3 regions of the Micromonospora sp. NBC_00362 genome follow, and region 1 is predicted to be linked to each of the others. Evidence: predicted binding sites of a transcription regulator. Region 1 holds the regulator's gene; each other region holds the start of a gene.
What was found. The regulator HrcA, encoded in region 1, represses chaperone genes, less so after heat shock. The targets are predictions, from matches to a motif close to GGTTNGCACNCTCNNNNNGAGNGTGCNAACC.

Region 1 (7,385 bases):
GGCGCAAGTGGGGCAGGGGTGCGGGATGGTGGTGCCGTAGCCCTGGCACACGGTGCACGGCCGGGCGGAGACCACCTGGCCGAGGAAGGTGCGCTGCACCGACTGCACCTCGCCCCGACCGCCGCACGCCTCGCAGGTCGCCAGGTGCGTGCCGGCGGCAGTGCCGGCGCCGGAGCAGGTGGTGCAGAGCACAGCGGTGTCGACGGTGATCGGCGCCTCGACGCCGAAGGCCGTCTCGTGCAGGTCGAGTTCGAGCCGCAGGATCGCGTCGGCGCCCGGGCGGGTACGCGGCCGTGGGCCACGCGCGCCACCTCCGGCACCGCCGAAGAACGCGTCCATGATGTCCTGGAAACCGACGAACGGGCCGGCGCCTCCGGGCCCACCCGGGCCACCGGCGCCGCCACCACCAGGGGCGAGCGGGTCGCCACCCAGGTCGACGATCTGCCGCTTCCGGTCGTCCGAGAGGACCTCGTACGCGGCGTTGATGTCCTTGAACTTCTCCTGAGCCTCCGGGTCCGGATTGACGTCCGGGTGGAACTGGCGCGCCAACTTGCGGTAGGCGCGCTTGATCTCGTCATCGGAGGCTTCCCGGCTCACACCGAGAATGCCGTAGTAGTCCCTGGCCACTGCGTTCCGTGTCCTCATGTTCGTCTCGCGTTGCGCCGGTCGGCGGCCGCAGCCGGCCGCGTCGGCCCTGACCAATCAGTTCTGGGCCAGCAACTCGCCCACGTAGCGTGCCACGGCGCGCACCGTGGCGATGTTGCCGGGGTAGTCCATCCGGGTGGGCCCCAGCACCCCCAGGCCGCCCACAATTGTGGTGCCCGGGCCGTACCCGGTGCTGACCACCGAGGCGGCGCGCAGGTTGTCGAACTCGTTCTCGTCGCCGATCAGCACCCGGGTCGTGCTCGGCTCGGTCTCACCGATGAGTTTGAGCAGCACGACCTCCTCCTCCAGAGCTTCGAGGATCGGCCGCAGGGAGCCCTGGAAGTCGAGCAGGCCACCCCGGGTGAGGTTCGCGGTGCCGGCGAGCGCGATCCGCTCCTCGTGCCGCTCGACGAGCGTCTCCAGCAGGACTGTGGCGAGCGTGGTCATTGTCGGACGCAGGCCGGTCGGCGCTTCCTCGACCAGCGCCTGCACCAGCGGCGGTGTCTCGGACAGCCGGGCGTTGGCGAGCTTCTCGTTGATCAGTCGGCGCAGGTCGGTGACGTCGTCGGCGGGCACCGGCCCGGGCAGCTCGACGAGGCGCTGCTCCACCCGCCCGGTGTCGGCGATCATGACGAGCATCAGCCGGGTGGTGGAGATCGGCACCAGCTCCAGGTGACGCACCGAGGAGCGGGCCAGGCTCGGGTACTGCACGACGGCGACCTGCCGGGTCAGCTGGGCGAGCAACCGCACCGTGCGGTGCACCACGTCGTCGAGGTCGACAGCGCCGACCAGGAAGCGCTCGATGGCCCGGCGCTCGGCCGGGCTGAGCGGCTTGACCCGGGACAACCGGTCGACGAAGAGGCGGTAGCCACGGTCGGTGGGCACCCGGCCGGCGCTGGTGTGCGGCTGCCGGATGTAGCCCTCCTCCTCCAGCACGGCCATGTCGTTGCGGACCGTGGCCGGGGAGACCCCGAGCTGGTGCCGCTCGACCAGCGCCTTGCTGCCGACCGGCTCCTGGGTGGAGACGTAGTCTTCGACGATGGCGCGGAGCACTGCGAGTTTCCGGTCGTCGAGACCCATCCTCCGCACCTCCTGTCGCACGTCGGCCGCCGGCGCTCTGGGCCGGCCGGGCCGTCCTGGCACTCGACTGTAACGAGTGCCAGTCTACGTCGGCAGGCCCGCCGACGCGATGATCAACGGCCACCCTTCGGTGCGGCCCACACCACCCTGTCAGGCCGATCGGCCCACACTGCCAGGCGGTGTCGCTCTGGTGCGGCGTTGCCACTGGCACCTACCGTGACATCCATGACTGAACCTCCTCGCCCTCCCGGGTCGGGCGACCCCGGCAACTACCCGCCGGAGCCCACCTCCCCAGGCCCGTTCCCGTCGGCCGAGCCGCCCACCGCACCACTGTCCGGGGCACCCGGCCCGGCCGGGTATCCCCCGCCCGGTGGCTATCCGCCGCCCACCGGTGACCAACCGCCGTCAGGCGGCTACCCTCCGGCAGGCGGCTACCCCCCGGCGGGGGGCTATCCCCCGCCCGGCGGCTACCCGGCCGGTGGGGCCTACGGCGGCCCCGGCGGCGGCTACGCCACCAACGAGGACAAGACCTGGGCGCTGGTCGCGCACTTCGGCGGCGCGCTCGGCGCGCTGGTCAGCTTCGGTCCGCTGGGCTTCGTCGCCCCGCTGATCGCCTACCTGGCCCGCGGCCAGCAGTCGCCGACCGTCCGGGCGCACGCCCTCGCCGCCCTGAACTTCCAGATCCTCTGGTCGATCATCGCGTTCGTGCTGCTCTTCGTGAGCTGGTGCCTGCTCTTCCTGCCCAGCATCGCCGTCGTGGTGATCCAGATCCTGTTCGGGATCATCGCCGGCATCAAGGCCAACGAGGGCACCCCGTACCGCTACCCGATGACCGCCAACTTCATCAAGTGAACCAGGCCGGCCGCTCCCCCGGCCGGCCCGGTTCACCGCTGTCCCGGTCCGGGGGGCGGTGGGCCAGTCAGGGCAGCAGGTCGCGGACCACCGCGTCGGCGAGCAGCCGCCCGCGCAGTGTGAGCACCGCCCGGCCGGCGGCGTACTCGTCGGCGGCCAGGAGACCGCCGGCCAGCGCCCGTTCGGCGCCGGCCCGGCCGGTGGCGTCGAGCACCGCCAACGGGAGGCCGCTGGCCAGCCGCAGCCGGAGCATCACGTCCTCCATGTGCGCCTCGTCGACGGTGAGCACCTCCCGGGCCAGACCGGGAGACGCGCCGGCTGCCAACCGCTGGGCGTACGCCGAGGGGTGCTTCACGTTCCACCAGCGCACCCCACCGACGTGGCTGTGCGCCCCCGGCCCCAGCCCCCACCAGTCCGCGCCGGTCCAGTAGAGCAGGTTGTGCCGGCAGCGGGCCTCCTCGGTGCGGGCCCAGTTGGAGACCTCGTACCAGGAGAGCCCGGCCGCGTCGAGCGCGGCCTCCGCGGCCAGGTAGCGGTCGGCGGCCACGTCGTCACTGGGGTACGCCAGTTCGCCGCGTCGCATCCGGGCGGCGAGCCGGGTGCCGTCCTCGACGATCAGGGCGTACGCGCTGACGTGGTCCACCCCGGCGGCGACCACCTGCTCCAGCGAGGCGGCGAAGTCCTCGGCCCGCTCCCCGGGGGTGCCGTAGATCAGGTCCAGGTTGACGTGCTCGAACCCGGCGTCGCGCGCCTCCAGGGCTGCGGCGGTGGCCCGGCCGGCGCTGTGTTTGCGGTCCAGGATCGCCAGCACCCCCGGGGAGGCGGACTGCATGCCCAGCGAGATCCGGGTGTAGCCGGCGGCCCGCAGCAGCTTCAACGATTCCGGGGTGACCGACTCGGGGTTGGCCTCGGTGGTCACCTCGGCGTCGGCGGCCAGCCCCCAGGTGCGGTCGATGCCGTCGAGGATGCGGGCCAGGTCGTCGGCGGGGAGCAGGGTGGGCGTGCCGCCGCCCACGAAGACGGTGTCGACCCGGGGCGGCGGGGTGTCGCCGAGCACCCGGCCGGCGAGCTTCAGCTCGGCCAGGACCGTGTCCGCGTACCCCTCGCGGCTCGCGCCGCCACCCAGCTCGGACGCCGTGTAGGTGTTGAAGTCGCAGTATCCGCAGCGGCTGGCGCAGAACGGGACGTGCACGTACACGCCGAAGCCGCGCGCGCCGACCGCCGTGGTGGCGGTGGCGGGCAACGATCCGTCGACGGGGACGGTCTCACCATCTGGAAGGACGCCGGGCATGGCCACTAGTGTGCCCGGCATGACCTCTCCCGACGTCCTCGTGCGGGTCGCCACGGCCCGTGGGGTGACCACCCTCACCCTGGACAGCCCGCACAACCGCAACGCGCTCTCCACCGGCCTGATGACCCAACTGCTGGCCGGGCTGGCGGATGCTGTCGCCGACGAGGCGGTCCGCGTGATCGTGCTCGACCACACCGGCCCGGTCTTCTGCTCCGGCGCGGACCTGAAGGAGACCGCCGCGGCGTACGCCAGCGGGACGGTGCCGGCCGGGATGCTGGGTGACGTGCTCGCGGCGCTCTGGGAGTGCCGGAAGCCGGTGCTGGCCCGGGTCGGCGGGCCGGCGCGGGCCGGTGGGCTGGGCCTGATCGCCGCCGCCGACCTGGCGGTCTGCGCCGACGAGGCGACGTTCGCGTTCACCGAGGTACGCATCGGGGTGATCCCGGCAGTCATCTCGGCGACCGTGTTGCCCCGGCTGCACCCGCGCGCCGCCGCCGAGCTGTACCTGACCGGCGACACCTTCGACGGGCGCCGGGCCGCCGAGATCGGGCTGGTGACGGCCTCGGTCCCGGCGGACGGGTTGGACGACGCGGTACGGGGCTACTGCGACTCGCTGGTGCGCGGCGCGCCCGGGGCACTGGCCGGCGCGAAGGAGCTGCTGCGCCGACCGGGTACGGCCGAGCTGCGCGCCGATCTGGCCCGGCTCTCCGCCGTCTCGACCGGTTACTTCCTGTCGGACGAGGGGCGTGAGGGGGTCATGGCGTTCCGCGAGAAGCGACCGGCGCGCTGGGTGCCCGCTCTCGACGACTGACGATCGGGGCGCCGCCGTCGTTCGGCGGCGCCCCGTTTCCTGCCGGGTCACCAGGCGGTCGCGCCGCCGTCGACCGGGTAGTTCGCCCCGGTGATGTACGACGCCCGATCGGACGCGAGGAAGACCACCAGCTCGACGACCTCCTCGGGGCGCGCGAAGCGCTTGAGGAGCGTCTTGGCGGTGATGGCGTCCCGCGCCTCCTGGTTGTCACCGAGGTCGCGTTCGCTGGCCGGAGTGAGTGTGGGCCCGGGGCTGATCGCCACCGCGCGGATGCCGTGGGGCGCGCCTTCGAGCGCGAGCTGTCGCGTCATGCCGATGATGCCGGCGTTCGCGGCGGTGTGACCGACCATCGGCGGGACGTGGCCGCCGATCAACCCGGCCATGGAGGCGGCGCTGATGATGACGCCGCCACCGCGCCGGACCAGGTGCGGCCAGGCGAACTTCGACACGAAGTACGGAATGTCGAGTTCCCCGGTGATGGTGTAGCGCCAGTCCTCCACGGAGAAGTCGGGCATCGGGCCGAAGCGGAGCGCGGCTGCGTTGTTGTAGACCACGTCGAGCCCGCCGTAGGCGGCTGCGGCGTCGTCGACGAGCTTGCGTACCTGCTCGGGGTCGGTGAGGTCGACCGGCGCGATGCCGGTCATCTCGCCGCCGGCGCTGCGGACGAGTTCGACAGTCTCGTCGTTACCGGCGACCTGGAGGTCTGCCCCGACGACCTTCGCGCCCTCGCGGGCGAAGGTCAGTGCCGCGACGCGCCCCAGACCACCGCCGGTGCCGGTGATCAGCACGACCTTGCCATCGAGCGTTCCCATGGAAATCCTCCTCGTTCGGCGACCAACACGTCCGGCTATGCGGTGGTAGGTCGGATTGACATGTCAACCGACTCAAGTCCTTGACCGGTCAATCGCTTCCCGATATCGCTTACCCGGTGACGCGCGCGACACCCCTGCACCACGGGCTGATGCCGCAACGACGCGGCAGGTGAGATCGCGAGCTGAGCGGGAACGTCGCCAACCGGTACGCGACAGCGGAGCCGCCCCGAATCGGTCGGAGTCGGCCAGGCTGGGCCCGAACCGCTCGGACGACCCGCGGAGGGCCTGCGGGGACGTACGCTTGGCGAACTGTCGATCTGGGGGTGTGGGTGCGAACTCGGGCAACCGTGGCGGGTGGAGTGGCGCTCATCCTCATCGCCGTGATCGCGATCTGGCTCGTCGTACGGCAGGTCGGCGACAATCTGACGTTGCCACTGATGGCACGCAAGTGCACGGTGCAGGCCGACGGACGGGTCGCGCTGGACGCCGACCAGATGGCCAACGCGGCGACCATCGCGGCGATCGGCGCGAAGCGCGGAATGCCCGAGCGGGCCGTCGTGGTCGCGCTAGCCACCGCGTACCAGGAGTCCGGGCTGCGCAACCTCGCCGCCGGCGACCGCGACTCGGTCGGCCTGTTCCAGCAGCGGCCAAGCCAGGGCTGGGGCACTCCGGCGCAGATCCGCGACCCGCGTTACGCGGCCAACCGGTTCTACGCGGCCCTGAAGAAGGTGCGCGGCTGGGAGGAGATGCGGGTCACCGACGCCGCCCAGCGGGTGCAGCGCTCGGCGTTCCCCGAGGCGTACCAGAAATGGGCCGACGACTCCGAGGTGCTCAGCCGGGCTCTGCTCGGCGACGCCAGCGGCGCTGTCGCCTGCTCGGTGGGGCGCACCCCGGCGATGCACGGGGCGGCGGCGGCCGCGCAACTGACCCGCAACCTGGTGCTGGACTGGGGGCTGAAGGGCACCGACCCGACCGACCCGACCGGGTTGGCGGTGACTCCGGGTGACCAGCGCGACGGCTGGCGGTACGCGCACTGGCTGGTCTCGCACGCCCAGGACCACGGCGTGAAGCGGGTTCGCTTCGGCGACCTGGAGTGGACCGCCCGCGACGGCTCGTGGGGCCGGGTGGACGGCCGGCAGAACCCCGCCGGCCAGGTGGTGGCCGAGGTGTTCAACGAGGGCTGATCGACCCGGATCTCTTAACCGGCAGTCACCGCACAATCGGGCAAAGCGCACCTAATCGCACTATTGATCACTCGGATCTCACTCTGTGCGATTCTCTCGCTGCGTGGGGTCCCGCCGTGGCCCAATCCCGCACGACACCCTCCCCGAGGCCTGGACCGCCGCGTTACGATCGGCGGCCTGTGCCAGAAAAGGTTTCACCTCATGGGGAGGGGTACGACGCGGTGTTCGATTACGGCGACCGGACCGGTTACGAACCGATCAGCGACACTGACCGCAAGGAGTTCCACGAGCAGGGCTTCCTCCTGCTGCGCAACGTCCTGACGGAGGACCACCGGGCGGCGCTGGAGGCGGCGGTCGACCGCGTCTACGCGGAGGAGCAGGCCAAGGGCACCACCAAGAAGGACGGCACCCTGCACCTGCTGGGCTTCCTGGAGCGCGACGAGCTCTTCGGTGAGCTGCTGACCCACCCGGTCGCCTTCCCGTACATGTGGGGGCTGGCCGGCTGGAACATCTACACCCACCACAACCACCTGGACGTCACCCCGCCGGCCGCCGAGCCGGAGAAGCCGTACTGGGGTTGGCACCAGGACGGGTACCGGCAGAACTCCGACCCGGAGACGATGGACCCGAACCTGCCCCGGCCGATGTTCTCGCTGAAGGTCGCGTACGTCCTGTCGGACCTCTCCGAGACCGGCCGCGGCGCCACCAAGGTC
Region 2 (7,385 bases), 580 kb from region 1:
TGGGCCGTCGCCGTTGCTGCCCGGGTCGGTGGCGAGGCCGAGCCCGCCCGAGCGCCCGGCGGTGATCAGCTCGACCACCTGGGCGTGGGTGATGTCGGTGGTCTTCACCTGGGCGACCATCTGGCCGAGGTACAGCGCGGCGATCCGGTCGGAGACGGCGAAGACGTCGTTCATGTTGTGCGAGATGAGCACCACGGCCAGGCCGTTGTCGGCGAGGCGGCGGACCAGTTCGAGCACCTGGGCGGTCTGTGCCACGCCGAGCGCCGCGGTCGGCTCGTCCAGGATGACGAGCTTGCTGTTCCACAGCACCGCCTTGGCGATGGCCACGGTCTGGCGTTGACCGCCGGAGAGGCTGGACACGTGCTGGCGAAGTGAGGTGACGGTGCGGATGGAGAGCCCCGCCAGGGTTTCGGCGGCGAGCTGTTCCATTGTCGGCTCGTCGAGGACGATGCCGCTGCGCTTCTCCCGGCCGAGGAACATGTTCTGCACGATGTCCAGGTTGTCGCAGAGCGCGAGGTCCTGGTAGACGACCTCGATGCCGAGCGTGGCGGCGTCGCGTGGGCTGCCGATGTGCACCGGTTCACCGTTGAACAGGAACTCTCCGGCGTCGGTGGGGTGGATGCCGCTGATGCACTTCACCAGGGTCGACTTGCCGGCGCCGTTGTCGCCGACCAGTGCGGTCACTTCTCCCGGGTGGACGGTCAGGGCGACGTCGCGGAGCACCTGGACGGGACCGAAGCTCTTGTCGATCCCGCGGAGTTCCAGCAGGGGGGTCGCGGACACGGGGGTCTCCTTCTTAAGGGAGGGTCGGGGCCCGTCCGGCGTGCGCCGCCCGGCACGGGAGGGTGCTCCCGTGCCGGGCGGCGATGGTCGTTCCGGCGGGTACTGCGGCGTCGGTCAGCTGATGCCGGCTTCGGCGCAGAACTTGGTGTACGCCGCGGTGCAGACCTCTTCCTTGGTCACGTAGCCGTCGGCGATGACGTCCTTGACGCTGTCCTTGTAGATGGCCTTCGGGGTGAGCAGCACCGACGGGACGTCCCGGTCGCCGTCCTTGACCGTCTGGCCGGTGTCCTTCTTCTCACCCTTGGCGAGGGCGATGGCCAGGTCGGAGGCGGCCTTGGCCTCTTCCCGGACCGCCTTGTAGACGGTCATGCACTGGTCACCGGCGAGGATGTTCTGCAGGCCCTCGGTGCTGGCGTCCTGTCCGGTCACCGGCACCTTGCCGTTGAGCTTGTTCTTCTTCAGGATCGAGATGGCCGCGTTGCCGAGACCGTCGTTGGCGGCCAGCACGCCGTCGATCTTGCCGTTGGCCTTGGTGAGCTGCTGCTCGAAGATCGTCGCGGCCTGCGCGTTGTCCCACGCCGGCACCGCGTCCTCAGGGCCCTTGACGTACTCCTTGGCGTCGAACTTCGGCTTGAGCACCGAGTCGTAGCCGGCCTTGAAGAGGGTGGCGTTGTTGTCGGTGGGGGAGCCGTTCAGGTACGCCACGACGGGGTTCTTGGCGCCCTTCTCGGTCAGGCACTTCGTCAGACCCTCGCCCTGGAGCTTGCCGACGGTCTCGTTGTCGAAGCTGACGTAGTACTGGGCGGAGCCGCCGAGGGTGAGCCGGTCGTAGTCGATGGTGGCCACACCCTGCGACTTGGCCTTGTCGAGCACGGCCTTGCCGGTGCCGGAGTCCAGGTTGACGATCATCAGGGCGGTCACGCCACCGGTGATCATCTGGTCGGCGATGGTCTGGAAGGCCGTCTTGTCGTTCTGGGCGTTCTGGATGTCGTACTGGACGCCGGCGGCCTTGAACGCCTCCTCCAGGAACCGACGGTCCGCCGTTTCCCAGCGGGCCGAGGACTTGCTGTCCGGGAGGATCACGCCGATCTTGGGGGTCTTGGCGGAGGCGGCCTTGTCGCCGGAGTCGTCGCCACAGGCGGTCAAGCCGCCGGTCGTGAGCAGGCCCACGGCGGCGATGGTGAGGATCCCCTTACGCATGTGCAGGGTCCTTTCGGAGGTGGGGGAGGTGTTGTTTTGTTGTGTCCGGCAACGTATTTCGCGTCACACCGGCTCCACAAGACCGCGCAGGTGCATAGTTTGTTGGGAGCGATAACAATTCAGCAACGCGACTGTTACTCCCTGGGTATCCCACGGGGGAGTCGACGTAACGACTGTCGTCAGTGGGTCTGCAACGGCGCGGTGCGGGCGTCGGTCAGCGCCACCAGATCCGCTGCGGCCAGTTCGAGTTGCAGACCACGCCGACCAGCCGAGACGTAGATCGTCGGGAGATCCAGCGCGGATTCGTCCAACACCGTGGGCAACCGTCGACGCTGCCCGAGCGGGCTGATCCCACCGCGCACGTAACCGGTGGCCCGCTCGGCGACCGCCCGGTCGGCCAACGCTGCCCGCTTGCCGCCGACCGCCGCCGCGAGCGCCTTGAGATCCAGCTCGCCGGTGACCGGGACGACCGCCACAGTGAGCGCGCCGTCGACAGCGGTCACCAGCGACTTGAACACGCGCTCCGGTGCCACGTCGAGCGCCACCGCCACCAACGCGCCGTAGTTCGGGGCGTCCGGTGACACCCGGTACGGATGGGTGCGATGCGCGATTCCGCGCTTGACCAACAGTGCCGTTGCCGGCGTGCCCTGTCCCGCCACAGCGACGAGGCTAGTCGAGACGGGGCTAGCCGACAGGTTGGCCGACCAGCACCGTCGGTGCGCCGTCGACCCGGGTGAGCACCAGACTCGCCGCCGCGTTCCCGGCCAGCCGCAGGTCCCGCCGGAGCTGCTCCGGTGTGAGCGCCGAACCCCGCTTGAGGATCTCCACCCGGCCCACCCCGCGGTCGCGCAGCAGCGCCCGCAGGCGCTTGAGCGAGAACGGCAGCACGTCGGTGATCTCCAGGCAGCGCGCGTACGGGGTGCGGATCGGCCGGTCGGCGTAGAGGTAGGCGATGCTCGGATCGCCCAGGGTGGCGTCCAGTTCGGTGGCCAGCTCGGCCACGAGATGCGCGCGCACCACCGCCGGGTCCGGGTCGTACAGGTAGCGCCTCGGCGGCCCGACCGGCGCCTCGGCGGCACCCGAGCCGGTGAGTTGGTGACGGTGGGTCTCGGCGCCCCGCTGGCGGTAGACGGTGGCGCGGCGGGGCACCTCCGCCAGCTCGCCGCACCAGAGCGCGGCCTCGACCAGGTCGCCGTCCACGCCGACCCACTCGGCCTCCGCGCCGGCCGGAATGAGCGCGTGGTCCAGGCCCGGCGCGACCTTCACGACTGTGCGCGGCACCCGCTCGGCCAGCCCGGTGACGAAGTCCCACGGTGGTGAGTAGGCGCGCGGGTCGAAGATCCGCCGCCCGGTGCCGGTGGTGCGGCGGGCCGGATCGCAGAAGACCCCGTCGACCCCTGACACGTCGAACCCGGTCGCGTCGCCGCACTCGACAGTGAACAGCTCGGCCAGGCCGGCCGCCTCGGCGTTGGCGGCGGCCATCGCCGCGGTCACCGGGTCGGCTTCCACCCCGTACACCCGGATGCCGGCGCGGGCGGCGGCCAGCGCGTCGGCCCCGAGCCCGCACCCGAGGTCGGCCAGGGTGCGCACGCCGGCCGCGGACAACCGGGCGGCCCGACGGTCGGCGACCACCCGGCGGGTGGCCTGCTCCAGGCCGGGACGGGTGAGGAACATCCCAGCGGCGGCCGGGCCGAACTTGCCCACCGCCCGGTGCCGCAATTCGGCCTGGGTGAGGGCCGCCGCAGCCAACGTCGGCGGCACCCCGGTCGCGCGCAGCGCCGACGCCGCGACCAGTGGATCACCGCCGGCCAGGTCGGCCGCCGCCGTGAGCGCGGCCGACCCCTCAGGGGTACGCAGCGCCGCCAGCTGATCGAGATCCACCCCGCCATTGTCCTGGCCGACCCGGAAATCCTGGCTGGCGGGGCGCGACTCGCTGGCACTCTCCTTGACGGAGTGCTAGCCACGGAATAACCTGCGATTAGCACTCTCACCCTGAGGGTGCCAGCTTCCGGGTCTCGCGACCCGGGTGCGCACGCCAGGCGGACCGGCACCCGCGACGACGGCACCGCCCGGTGGCATGAGGCAGATTGACGCTGGTCAGCCCCGCTGGCCAGCAACGAAACCAGTACCCCAGGAGGGTATGCCCGTGACTACCGCGACCAAGGTTGCGATCAAGCCGCTCGAGGACCGCATCGTGGTCCAGGCGAACGAGGCTGAGACCACCACGGCGTCGGGCATCGTGATCCCCGACACCGCCAAGGAGAAGCCGCAGGAGGGCACCGTCCTCGCTGTGGGCCCGGGGCGCGTCGACGACAACGGCAACCGGGTTCCGGTTGACGTGCAGGTCGGCGACACCGTCCTCTACTCGAAGTACGGCGGCACCGAGGTCAAGTACGCCGGCGAGGAGTACCTGGTGCTCTCCGCCCGCGACGTCCTCGCGGTCATCGAGAAGTAAGCAACCGATCAGTGCCACTGCCCCGGTCCGGCTCGCCGGGCCGGGGCAATGGCGCTTCGAAGGGACATTAATGGCGAAGATCCTGAGCTTCTCGGACGACGCCCGGCACCTGCTGGAGCACGGTGTCAACGCCCTCGCGGACGCGGTCAAGGTCACCCTCGGCCCGCGCGGGCGCAACGTCGTCCTGGACAAGAAATTCGGTGCGCCGACGATCACCAACGATGGTGTGACCATCGCCAAGGAGATCGAGCTCACCAACCCGTACGAGAACCTTGGCGCGCAGCTGGTCAAGGAGGTGGCGACCAAGACCAACGACGTCGCCGGCGACGGGACCACCACCGCGACAGTGCTGGCCCAGGCGATGGTTCGCGAGGGTCTGCGCAACGTGACCGCCGGGACCAACCCGGCCGGCCTCAAGCGGGGCATCGACGCGGCGGCCATGAAGGTCTCCGAGGCGCTGCTCGGCCGTGCCGCCGAGGTCACCAGCAAGGAGTCGATCGCCAACGTGGCGACGATCTCCGCGCAGGACTCCACGATCGGCGACCTGATCGCCGAGGCGATGGAGCGCGTCGGCCGCGACGGTGTCATCACCGTCGAGGAAGGCTCGATGCTCACCACCGAACTGGACGTGACCGAGGGTCTCCAGTTCGACAAGGGCTTCATCTCGCCGAACTTCGTCACCGACCTGGAGGGTCAGGAGTCCGTCCTTGAGGACGCGTACATCCTGGTCACCACCCAGAAGATCTCGGCGATCGAGGAGCTGCTGCCACTGCTGGAGAAGGTCCTGCAGAACAGCAAGCCCCTGCTGATCATCGCCGAGGACGTGGACGGCCAGGCGCTCTCCACCCTGGTGGTCAACTCGCTGCGCAAGACCCTCAAGGTCTGCGCGGTCAAGGCCCCGGGCTTCGGTGACCGGCGCAAGGCAATGCTGCAGGACATCGCGATCTCCACGGGCGCCGAGCTGGTAGCCCCGGAGCTGGGCTACAAGCTCGACCAGGTCGGCCTGGAGGTGCTCGGCACCGCCCGGCGCGTCGTGGTCGACAAGGAGAACACCACGATCGTCGACGGCGGTGGCCAGAAGGCTGACGTCGCCGACCGGGTGTCTCAGATCCGCAAGGAGATCGAGGCCTCCGACTCCGACTGGGACCGGGAGAAGCTGGCCGAGCGGCTGGCGAAGCTCTCCGGTGGCATCGCCGTCATCAAGGCCGGCGCGGCGACCGAGGTCGAGATGAAGGAGCGCAAGCACCGCATCGAGGACGCCATCGCGGCGACCAAGGCTGCGGTCGAGGAGGGCACCGTGCCCGGCGGCGGCGCCGCCCTGGTGCAGATCCTCTCGGTGCTCGACGACGACCTGGGCTTCACCGGTGACGAGAAGGTCGGCGTCTCGGTCGTGCGCAAGGCGCTCGTCGAGCCGCTGCGCTGGATCGCCCAGAACGCCGGTCACGACGGCTACGTCGTGACGCAGAAGGTCGCCGACCTCAAGTGGGGCAACGGCCTCGACGCCGCCAAGGGCGAGTACGTCGACCTGGTCAAGGCGGGCATCATCGACCCGGTGAAGGTGACCCGCAACGCGGTCACCAACGCCGCCTCGATCGCCGGTCTGCTGCTCACCACGGAGAGCCTCGTGGTGGAGAAGCCGGAGCAGGCCGAGCCGGCCGCCGGCGGCGGGCACGGCCACGGTCACGGCCACCAGCACGGCCCGGGCTTCTGATCCGGTAGCGACACCCGTTTCGGGGCGCACCGCTGTAAGGCGGTGCGCCCCGGCTCGTTCTCGCGGGCTGGTAGGTCATTACCGAACGCTGACGTTGTTGGCGACCCGGCGAGATGATCGCGCACACTGGGCCGATGAGCACCACGTCACGGCGGTACGCCGCGCTGGCCGGAATCACCGCCGCCGCCGTCGCGATCGGGATCGCCGAACCGGTCGCGGTGTTGACCGGTCCCCGGTCGGCGCCCCTGGTCGCGGTCGGCGGGGTCGTCGTCGACGCCGTCCCCGAGTCGCTGAAGCAACTCGCCATCGACCTCTTCGGCACCGCCGACAAGATCGCGCTGCTGGTCGGCACTGCCGTATTGCTGGGAGGCTTCGCCGCGCTCTTCGGCGTACTGGCGGTCCGCCGGTTGGCACTCGGCCTGGCCGGCATTGCCGCGTTCGGCGTCATCGGCGTGGCCTCCGCGCTGACCCGCGCCGGCGCTGACCTCGCCGACGCGCTGCCGTCCCTGGTCGGCGCCGGTCTCGGCGCCCTGGTGCTCTGGCTGTTCATCGGCGGGCCGTTCGAGCTGGACCCCTGGTCCTGGTCACCACCCACGCCGCCCGCTGGCCCGGTGCCATCGGCAGGTCCAGTGTCGCAGGCTGGTCCGGTGTCGTCCGCTGGCCTGGGATCGCAGGCTGGTCCCGGGTCGGCCGGTCCGGGGTCGCCGGTTGGTCCGGGGTCGCCCGGAGAATCGGTGCCGCCGGGTGAATCGGTGCCGGTGTCGCCGGCAGGGCCGGTGCCGGTGACACCGGCCGGACCGACGGCGGCTGTCGAACCGGTCGGGCCTGCCGAAGTGGACCCCGAGTCGCGGCGGCGATTCCTCACCGGCAGCGGAGTGCTGCTCGGCACGGCCGTGGTGGCCGGTCTCGGTGGGCGCTGGCTGGCGGGGCGGCGCGGCGTGTCCGCAGCCCGCGACGCGATCCGCCTGCCCGCGCCGGTTACCCCCGCACCTGCCGTACCGGCGGGCGCGGACCTCTCACTGACGCAGCTCGCGCCGTACGTCACCCCGAACTTCGGGTTCTACCGAATCGACACGGCGCTGGTGGTGCCCCAGGTCGACCCGGACACCTGGCGGCTGCGGATCCACGGACGGGTCGGTAGGGAACGCACCTACAGCTACGCGGATCTGCTGGCCCGACCGCTGGTCGAGCGGTATGTCACGCTGGCCTGCGTCTCCAACGAGGTGGGCGGTGACC
Region 3 (7,385 bases), 920 kb from region 1:
TCGCCGCGCTGGCCGGCGCCGCGTTGCTCAGCGCGCTCGCCGTGCGTTGGTCGGCGCGCCGCTGGGCGTACCCCGGGCTGATTGGCTCGGTCCGCGGCCCGGCACCCACCGGGAACAGCGACACCACGCGGCCCGAGGCCACCGGAGACGGCGACACCACGCGGCCCGCGCCCACCGGGAACAGCGACACCACACGGCCCGCAGCCACCGGGAACGGCGACACCACACGGCCCGAGGCCGCTGGGAACGCGGAGTCGGTCGGACGGCGCGTGCGCCAGCCCGACCCGGTGCCGCTGCTCGCTGTCGCCGCCGGGTTGGCGCTGCTGCTGCCGTGGGCCTGGCTGGGCGCGCTCGGCGGCCTCCTGGAGACCGCGCTCGCGCTGCTGGCGGCCGCCGCGCTCGGGGTGCTCGCCGCGACTCTGCTGGATGCCCCGTTCTGGTCGCTGTTCGCGGTTGGGCGACCGCCCCGGCCGGCTCGGCTGGTGCTGGTCGGCGGCCTGGTCGCCGGGGTGGCGCTGCTGCTGCTCGCGGCCGGGACCGGCCAGTCCGGCGCGCAGTTGCCCGCGCTGCTGACAGTGCCGCCGGTGGGTTTCGCACTGGCCGCGCTCTGGGCCGCGACCTGGCGGCCCACCGCCGACCCGGCCACCACAGACCCAGCCACCGCCGACCCGGCCACCCCCGACCCGGCCACCGCCAGCCCAGCCACCGCCGACCCGGCCACCACCAGCCCAGCCACCGCCAGCCCAGCCACCACCAGCCCAGCCACCACCAGCCCAGCCACCACCAGCCCAGCCACCACCAGCCCAGCCACCACCAGCCCAGCCACCACCAGCCCAGCCACCACCAGCCCAGCCACCACCAGCCCAGCCACCACCAGCCCAGCCACCACCAGCCCGGCCACCACCAGCCCAGCCACCACCAGCCCGGCCACCCCCGGCCCGGCCACCGCCGACCCGGTTGAGGCCACCCGCGCCGGCCGCACGGCGACCGGCTGGCTCGTGGGCCTGGCCGTGCTCGGCCCGTTGGCCTTCACCGACCCGGAAGAGATCAGCCTGCTGCTGGTCGGCACCCGGGACATCCCGTTCTGGGTGGCGGCCGCCAGCGGCGTCGGGCTCGCCGTCGCGGTAGTGGTCGCCATCGGGTACGCGGTGCTGCTCGCCCGACGCACGGCACGCACCCCGAACAGGCGGGTCGCCGCGGTGGCGGCCGTGGTGCTGCTGGTGGCGTTCGCGGTGGTCGACCTCGGCCCCGGCCAGCCGGGCCTGTACGGCGAGCGGCTGTTCGTGGTGCTGCGTACGCAGGCCGACCTGAGCGGCCTTCCGGCCGCAGCGCCGGGTCGGGCCGGGCGGGACGCCCGCGCGGCGGAGGTCTACCGGCGACTGGTGACGACCGCCGAGCAGAGCCAGGGTGACCTGCTGCGGGGGTTGAACCGGCTGCGCCTCGACCCGGTGTCGTACTACCTGGTCAACGCGGTCGAGGTGGACGGGGGCCCAGCGGTCCGTGCCTGGCTCGCCCGCCGGCCGGAGGTGGCGCGGGTGCTGGTCAGCCAGCGCCTGCGACCGCTGCCGGCCCCGGCCGGGCAGAACCGGGGCACGTTGCCCAAGCCCACCGGCCCGCAGTGGAACATCAGCCAGATCGGTGCCGACCGGGTGTGGTCCCAACTCCGGGTCACCGGCACGGGCATCGTGGTCGGCAGCTCCGACTCGGGGGTGGACGGCACCCATCCGGCGCTACGAGCCGGGTTCCGTGGTGGGGACGACTCCTGGTACGACCCGTGGGACGACACCCGGAGCCCGACCGACCAGGGCGGGCACGGCACCCACACGGTGGGCAGCGCGGTCGGGCGGGACGGCATCGGGGTGGCGCCGGACGCGCAGTGGGTGGGCTGCGTCAACCTGGACCGCAACCTGGGCAGCCCCGCGCACTACCTGGACTGCCTCCAGTTCATGTTGGCGCCCTTCCCAGCCGGCGGCGACCCGTTCACCGACGGCCGTCCGGAGCGCGCCCCGCAGGTGCTGACCAACTCGTGGGGCTGCCCGCCCATCGAGGGTTGCGACCAGCGCGTTCTGCGGCCGGCCACCGCCGCCCTCGACGCCGCCGGGATCTTCGTGGTCGCCGCGGCCGGTAACACCGGCCCGTGGTGCGCGTCGATCGACGATCCGCCCGCCCCGTACCCGGACGTGCTGACAGTGGGCGCGGTGGACGCCCAGCGGCGGGTCGCCGAGTTCTCCTCGCGTGGGCCGGTGCCGGGCGGCTCGGGTAAACCGGACGTGCTGGCGCCGGGGGTGGGGGTGGTGTCGGCCATGCCGGGCGGCACGTACGCCGCGTTGGACGGTACGTCGATGGCGACCCCGCAGGTGGCCGGGGTGGTCGCGCTGATGTGGTCGGCGAACCCGGCGCTGGTCGGTGACGTGACCCGGACCAGGCAGATCCTTCGGGACACTGCCACGGTGGCCACACCCACCTATCGCTCCGACAGTCCTTCCGACGCCTGCGGTACCCCGTCGAACGTCACCGGTGCCGGCCAAGTCGACGCCTACGCGGCCGTTCGCGCCGCCCAGCAATAGGCAGGTTTCCTTCCTGAAGCGCTGAGCCGGGCGTGCGGCTCGACAGTCGGTGATCTAGGGTCGGCGACCATGGACGCCGAGATCACCGTCACCGAGCTGACCGCCGACCTGGTCACCAGCGTCGTACAGCTCTGCCAGCAGGCTCTCGACCTGCCCGAGGACGCCGCCGAGGCGGCTTCCATCGTGGACGTGCTCTGGACCCGGGCCGCCGCCGAGCGGCCGGCGGTCGGGCTGGGCGCGTACCGGGGCGCGGACCTGGTGGGGGTGCTGATCTGTTCGGTGTCGTCGACCGAGCCGGGGATCGGGCACGTGGACCTGGTCGCGGTCCTTGCGGATCAGCGGCGTCGGGGCGTCGGCCGGACGCTGCTCCAGCGGGCCGAGCGGGTGCTCGCCGACCGCGGGGCGACCGAGGTGCTGCTGGCCGGAAACCCGCCGTACTACGCGTGGCCGGGAATCGACGTCCGCTACACGCCGGCGGTCTGCGCCGCACTCGCGCTCGGCTACCAGCAGGACCGGACCGCCTGGAACATGACCGCGGACCTGTCGTACGACGGGTCGCCGGCACTGCGGTCCACCGAGGCGACGGAGCAACGGCTGGCCGACCAGGGCGTCACGGTACGCCGGGCGGAGCCGGCGGACCTGCCGGCGCTGACCGCGTTCGCCCGGTCCACCTTCGGCGGAACGTGGGACGGTGAGCTGGCCGGGTCGGTGGGGCGTGCCGACGCCGGTTGCCACCTGGCGGAGCGCAACGGCGAGGTGCTCGGCTTCGCCGCGTACGGGTCGTCGCGGCCGAGTTGGTTCGGACCGATGGGCACCGCGCCGGCCGCGGAGGGCTCGGGCATCGGTGGGGTGCTGTTGCGGCGCTGCCTGCGCGACCAGCGGGCGGCGGGGCTGGACCGGGCACAGATCGGCTGGGTGGGACCGGTGCCGTTCTATTCGGGTAGCGCGGGCGCGTGGATCGAGCGGGTCTTTTTCCTGTACCGGCGAACCCTACCGACGGCATAACCGGGGCAAACAGGACAAAGATCCATTCGCCCGCATCGGCCATCGACGCCCCCTACCGTTTCGGTAGAGGAGGCAGCCATGACCACGGATGACAACCAGACCGAGGACGGCCCGCCGATCACCTGGAAACCGGTGGGTGAACTCCCCGGCCAACTGCCGTTCGACAGGCTCGACTACGGCGACGCCGAGCAACTGGCCGAGATGACCACCGAGGGCGAGCCGACGGTGGCCGAGGAACCGCAGGAGATGGTGGACGCGCCGATCAAACTGCCTCCGCCGTACAACCGGGCACAGAAGCGGCGCAACCAGCGCCCACTACCGACCTGACGACGAACGGGGCGGACCGCGTCAGCGGCCCGCCCCGTTCGGTGTCGGAACTGGACTCAGAAGTCCATGTCCCCGCCACCCGGGCCAGCCGGGGCAGCCGGGTTCTTCTCCGGCTTGTCCGCGACAACGGCCTCGGTGGTGAGGAAGAGCGCCGCGATGGAAGCGGCGTTCTGCAGCGCCGAACGCGTCACCTTGGCCGGGTCGATGATGCCCGCGGCCAGCAGGTCGACGTACTCGCCGTTGGCGGCGTTCAGACCGTGACCCGCTTCGAGGTTACGGACCTTCTCCACCACGACGCCGCCCTCAAGGCCGGCGTTGACGGCGATCTGCCGCAGCGGGGCGTCGAGCGCGACCTTGACGATGTTCGCACCGGTCGCCTCGTCGCCGACCAGGTCGAGCTTGTCGAAGGCGGTCTTGCCGGCCTGAACCAGCGCGACGCCACCACCCGGGACGATGCCCTCCTCGACGGCGGCCTTCGCGTTGCGAACGGCGTCCTCGATGCGGTGCTTGCGCTCCTTGAGCTCGACCTCGGTGGCCGCGCCGACCTTGATCACCGCAACGCCGCCGGCCAGCTTGGCCAGCCGCTCCTGCAGCTTCTCCCGGTCGTAGTCGGAGTCGCTCTTGTCGATCTCGGCCCGGATCTGGTTGACCCGGCCCTGGATCTGCTCGGCGTCACCGGCACCGTCGACGATGGTGGTCTCGTCCTTGGTCACCACGACCTTGCGGGCGCGGCCCAGCATGTCGAGGCTGGCGGCGTCGAGCTTGAGGCCGACCTCCTCGCTGATGACCTGGCCACCGGCGAGGATGGCGATGTCGGTCAGCATGGCCTTGCGGCGGTCACCGAAGCCCGGCGCCTTGACGGCGACCGACTTGAAGGTGCCACGGACCTTGTTGACCACCAGGGTGGCGAGGGCCTCGCCCTCCAGGTCCTCGGCGATGATCAGCAGCGGCTTGCCCGACTGCATGACCTTCTCCAGGATCGGGAGCAGGTCCTTCACCGACGAGATCTTGCTGTTGGCGATCAGGATGTACGGGTCGTCGAAGACGGCCTCCATACGCTCCGGGTCGGTCATGAAGTAGGCCGAGATGTAGCCCTTGTCGAAGCGCATACCCTCGGTGAGCTCAAGCTCCAGCCCGAAGGTGTTGCTCTCCTCGACGGTGATGACGCCTTCCTTGCCGACCTTGTCCATCGCCTCGGCGATGATCTCGCCGACGGTGCTGTCGCCAGCGGAGATGGAGGCGGTGGAGGCGATCTGCTCCTTGGTCTCGACGTCCTTGGCGAGCTTGGACAGCTCCTCCGAGACGCTCGCGACAGCGGCCTCGATGCCCCGCTTCAGGGCCATCGGGTTGGCGCCAGCGGCCACGTTGCGCAGGCCCTCGCGAACCAGGGCCTGGGCCAGGACGGTCGCCGTCGTCGTGCCGTCACCGGCAACGTCGTCGGTCTTCTTGGCGACCTCCTTGACCAGCTCAGCGCCGATCTTCTCGTACGGGTCCTCGAGCTCGATCTCCTTGGCGATGCTCACACCATCGTTGGTGATGGTGGGGGCACCCCACTTCTTCTCGAGCACGACGTTGCGGCCCTTGGGGCCGAGGGTCACCTTTACGGCGTCGGCGAGCTGGTTCATGCCCCGCTCGAGGCCGCGGCGCGCCTCTTCGTCGAACGCGATCATCTTGGCCATACGGCGTTGTCCTCCTGGACACTCACGGGCCACCCGAGATGTGTGCCCCGGATGGGCCGCCTGGTGTACGCACCTTGGGACGTCGCCACCTGGCGACGACGACGTCCTTCGGCCGGGCCGGATAGCCCGCGACGACCGGCCATGTGCCGCCCCGGTGTCTCCACACCGGTGCAACCTGGCCCCACCGTCCCGACCATTGGCACTCACGGTATGCGAGTGCCAATGACTTGTTTAGCACTCTCACCTGCCGAGTGCAAGCACGATGCCGCCGCTCAGCCGAGTTCCGCGGCCAGTCCAGCGCTGTTCACCGGTGCCTCATGGGCACGCTGCTCGGCGTACGTCACCAGCAGACCGATCATCTGCGCGAGGTGGGCCGGCAGGGCCAGCACGGCGGTGATCCCGATCACCACCACCGCTCCGGCGGCGGTACCCGCCGAGGAGAACGGATCCGTTCCGAGCGGGGAGGTGCCGATTCCTTCCAGGGCACCGGGGATCAGGGTGCCGACGATCACCGCGGCGGCCACCAGGGCCACCCGTCCGAGCAGCAGGCCGAGCCGGTCGTGGAACATCCGGAACGATCGACCGATCGGGTTGTGCCGTTCGAAGAGGTAGACCGGGCCGGCCATGCTCAGCGCGAAGGCCAGGTAGATGCCCGGCAGCACGCAGAAACAGACACCGACGCCGATGAGCAGACTGATCAACAGGGTCCAGCCCCACAGCCCGAGTGCCCGACGCAGGCCGTAGCGCAGCGCGGCCTCCAGGCTGGCCGGCTGACCGGCCGCCTGCTGGGTGATCACCCAGGTGCCGGCGGCCCACCCGACGGCCTGCACCAACCCGACCACCACACTGCCGCCGACCAGCAGGACGAGGAGGCTCAGCAGCTCGGCGGCGAAATTGTCCGGCAGCGCGGGGGTCGACGTCGATTCGGCCTGGGCGGCCCACTTCGCCGATGGGTCCAGCCCGAGGGAGACCACCGAGAGCACCGCCGCCGGCAGCACCTGGGTGAGCAGCATGATCGGCACCAACTGCCGCCAGCCCCGGCGCAGCGTTCCCCCGCACCGGTCGAACCAGCCGCCGATGCCGGCGCCGGGCGGCGTGACCAGGGCGTCGTTCGGGTCGAACCCGTGACCCGGCGGGTACCAGCCGACCGGCGGCCCCGGATACCACGGCTGCCCGCCGTAGGGACCCGACCCGGGCGGGTAACCCCCGGTGGGCGGGAACGCCCAGCCCTGCGGTGGCGGGGCCGCACCCCAGGCACCCTGCGCGGGATCCCAGCCGGGGGGCGGGGCGGCGGGGCCGGAGGACGGGCCGGCCGGGGGCATGCCCGGCCCCCAGCCGGGGGGCGGACCGGCGTGGCCGGGGCCGCCGGCTTGCGAGGACGGATCGGACGGGTCCGGCTCCCCCGACCCGGAGGAAGGAGTGTGCGGGGGTGACTGGTCGGTCATGAACGCTCCTCAGCTTTGGCTGGAACGGTTCACGATCTTCCCGGCTGAGTGCCCCTGCCGCAGCCCCGACTCACGGGCCGATCGGCCAGGAAGCTCAGCCGATGACGCGTACGTGCTCCGCCTGTGGGCCCTTCTGGCCCTGGGTGATCTCGAACTCGACCCGCTGACCGTCGTCCAGCGCCTTGTAACCGTCCATCTCGATCGCGGAGAAGTGAACGAACACGTCCTGACCGCCGTCGACGGCGATGAAGCCGTAGCCCTTTTCGGCGTTGAACCACTTCACGGAGCCCTGTGCCACGGTGCACTTCCCTCACTCTGCCCGGCGTTGCCTGATTCGGCGCACGGCACGGCCGGGCGCCCCG

Region 2: the regulator HrcA is predicted to act here: its motif matches at 3,960-3,990, upstream of groES (co-chaperone GroES).
Region 3: the regulator HrcA is predicted to act here: its motif matches at 5,773-5,803, upstream of groL (chaperonin GroEL).

What each region holds. Positions count from the first base shown of each region.
Region 1 is NZ_JAPENH010000001.1:5,994,426-6,001,810, reverse strand. Features, by position in the region: gene dnaJ (molecular chaperone DnaJ) at 1-627, opposite strand, end outside; gene hrcA (heat-inducible transcriptional repressor HrcA) at 703-1,725, opposite strand; gene OG992_RS27710 (DUF4870 domain-containing protein) at 1,951-2,577, shown strand; gene hemW (radical SAM family heme chaperone HemW) at 2,645-3,868, opposite strand; gene OG992_RS27700 (enoyl-CoA hydratase-related protein) at 3,888-4,676, shown strand; gene OG992_RS27695 (SDR family NAD(P)-dependent oxidoreductase) at 4,724-5,488, opposite strand; gene OG992_RS27690 (hypothetical protein) at 5,812-6,672, shown strand; gene OG992_RS27685 (phytanoyl-CoA dioxygenase family protein) at 6,894-7,385, shown strand, end outside.
Region 2 is NZ_JAPENH010000001.1:5,410,794-5,418,178, forward strand. Features, by position in the region: gene OG992_RS24970 (ATP-binding cassette domain-containing protein) at 1-783, opposite strand, end outside; gene OG992_RS24975 (sugar ABC transporter substrate-binding protein) at 898-1,983, opposite strand; gene ybaK (Cys-tRNA(Pro) deacylase) at 2,163-2,642, opposite strand; gene OG992_RS24985 (methyltransferase domain-containing protein) at 2,668-3,864, opposite strand; gene groES (co-chaperone GroES) at 4,124-4,438, shown strand; gene groL (chaperonin GroEL) at 4,509-6,149, shown strand; gene OG992_RS25000 (molybdopterin-dependent oxidoreductase) at 6,284-7,385, shown strand, end outside.
Region 3 is NZ_JAPENH010000001.1:5,077,674-5,085,058, reverse strand. Features, by position in the region: gene OG992_RS23405 (S8 family serine peptidase) at 1-2,567, shown strand, start outside; gene OG992_RS23400 (GNAT family N-acetyltransferase) at 2,637-3,572, shown strand; gene OG992_RS23395 (hypothetical protein) at 3,651-3,899, shown strand; gene groL (chaperonin GroEL) at 3,956-5,578, opposite strand; gene OG992_RS23385 (hypothetical protein) at 5,851-7,023, opposite strand; gene OG992_RS23380 (cold-shock protein) at 7,118-7,321, opposite strand.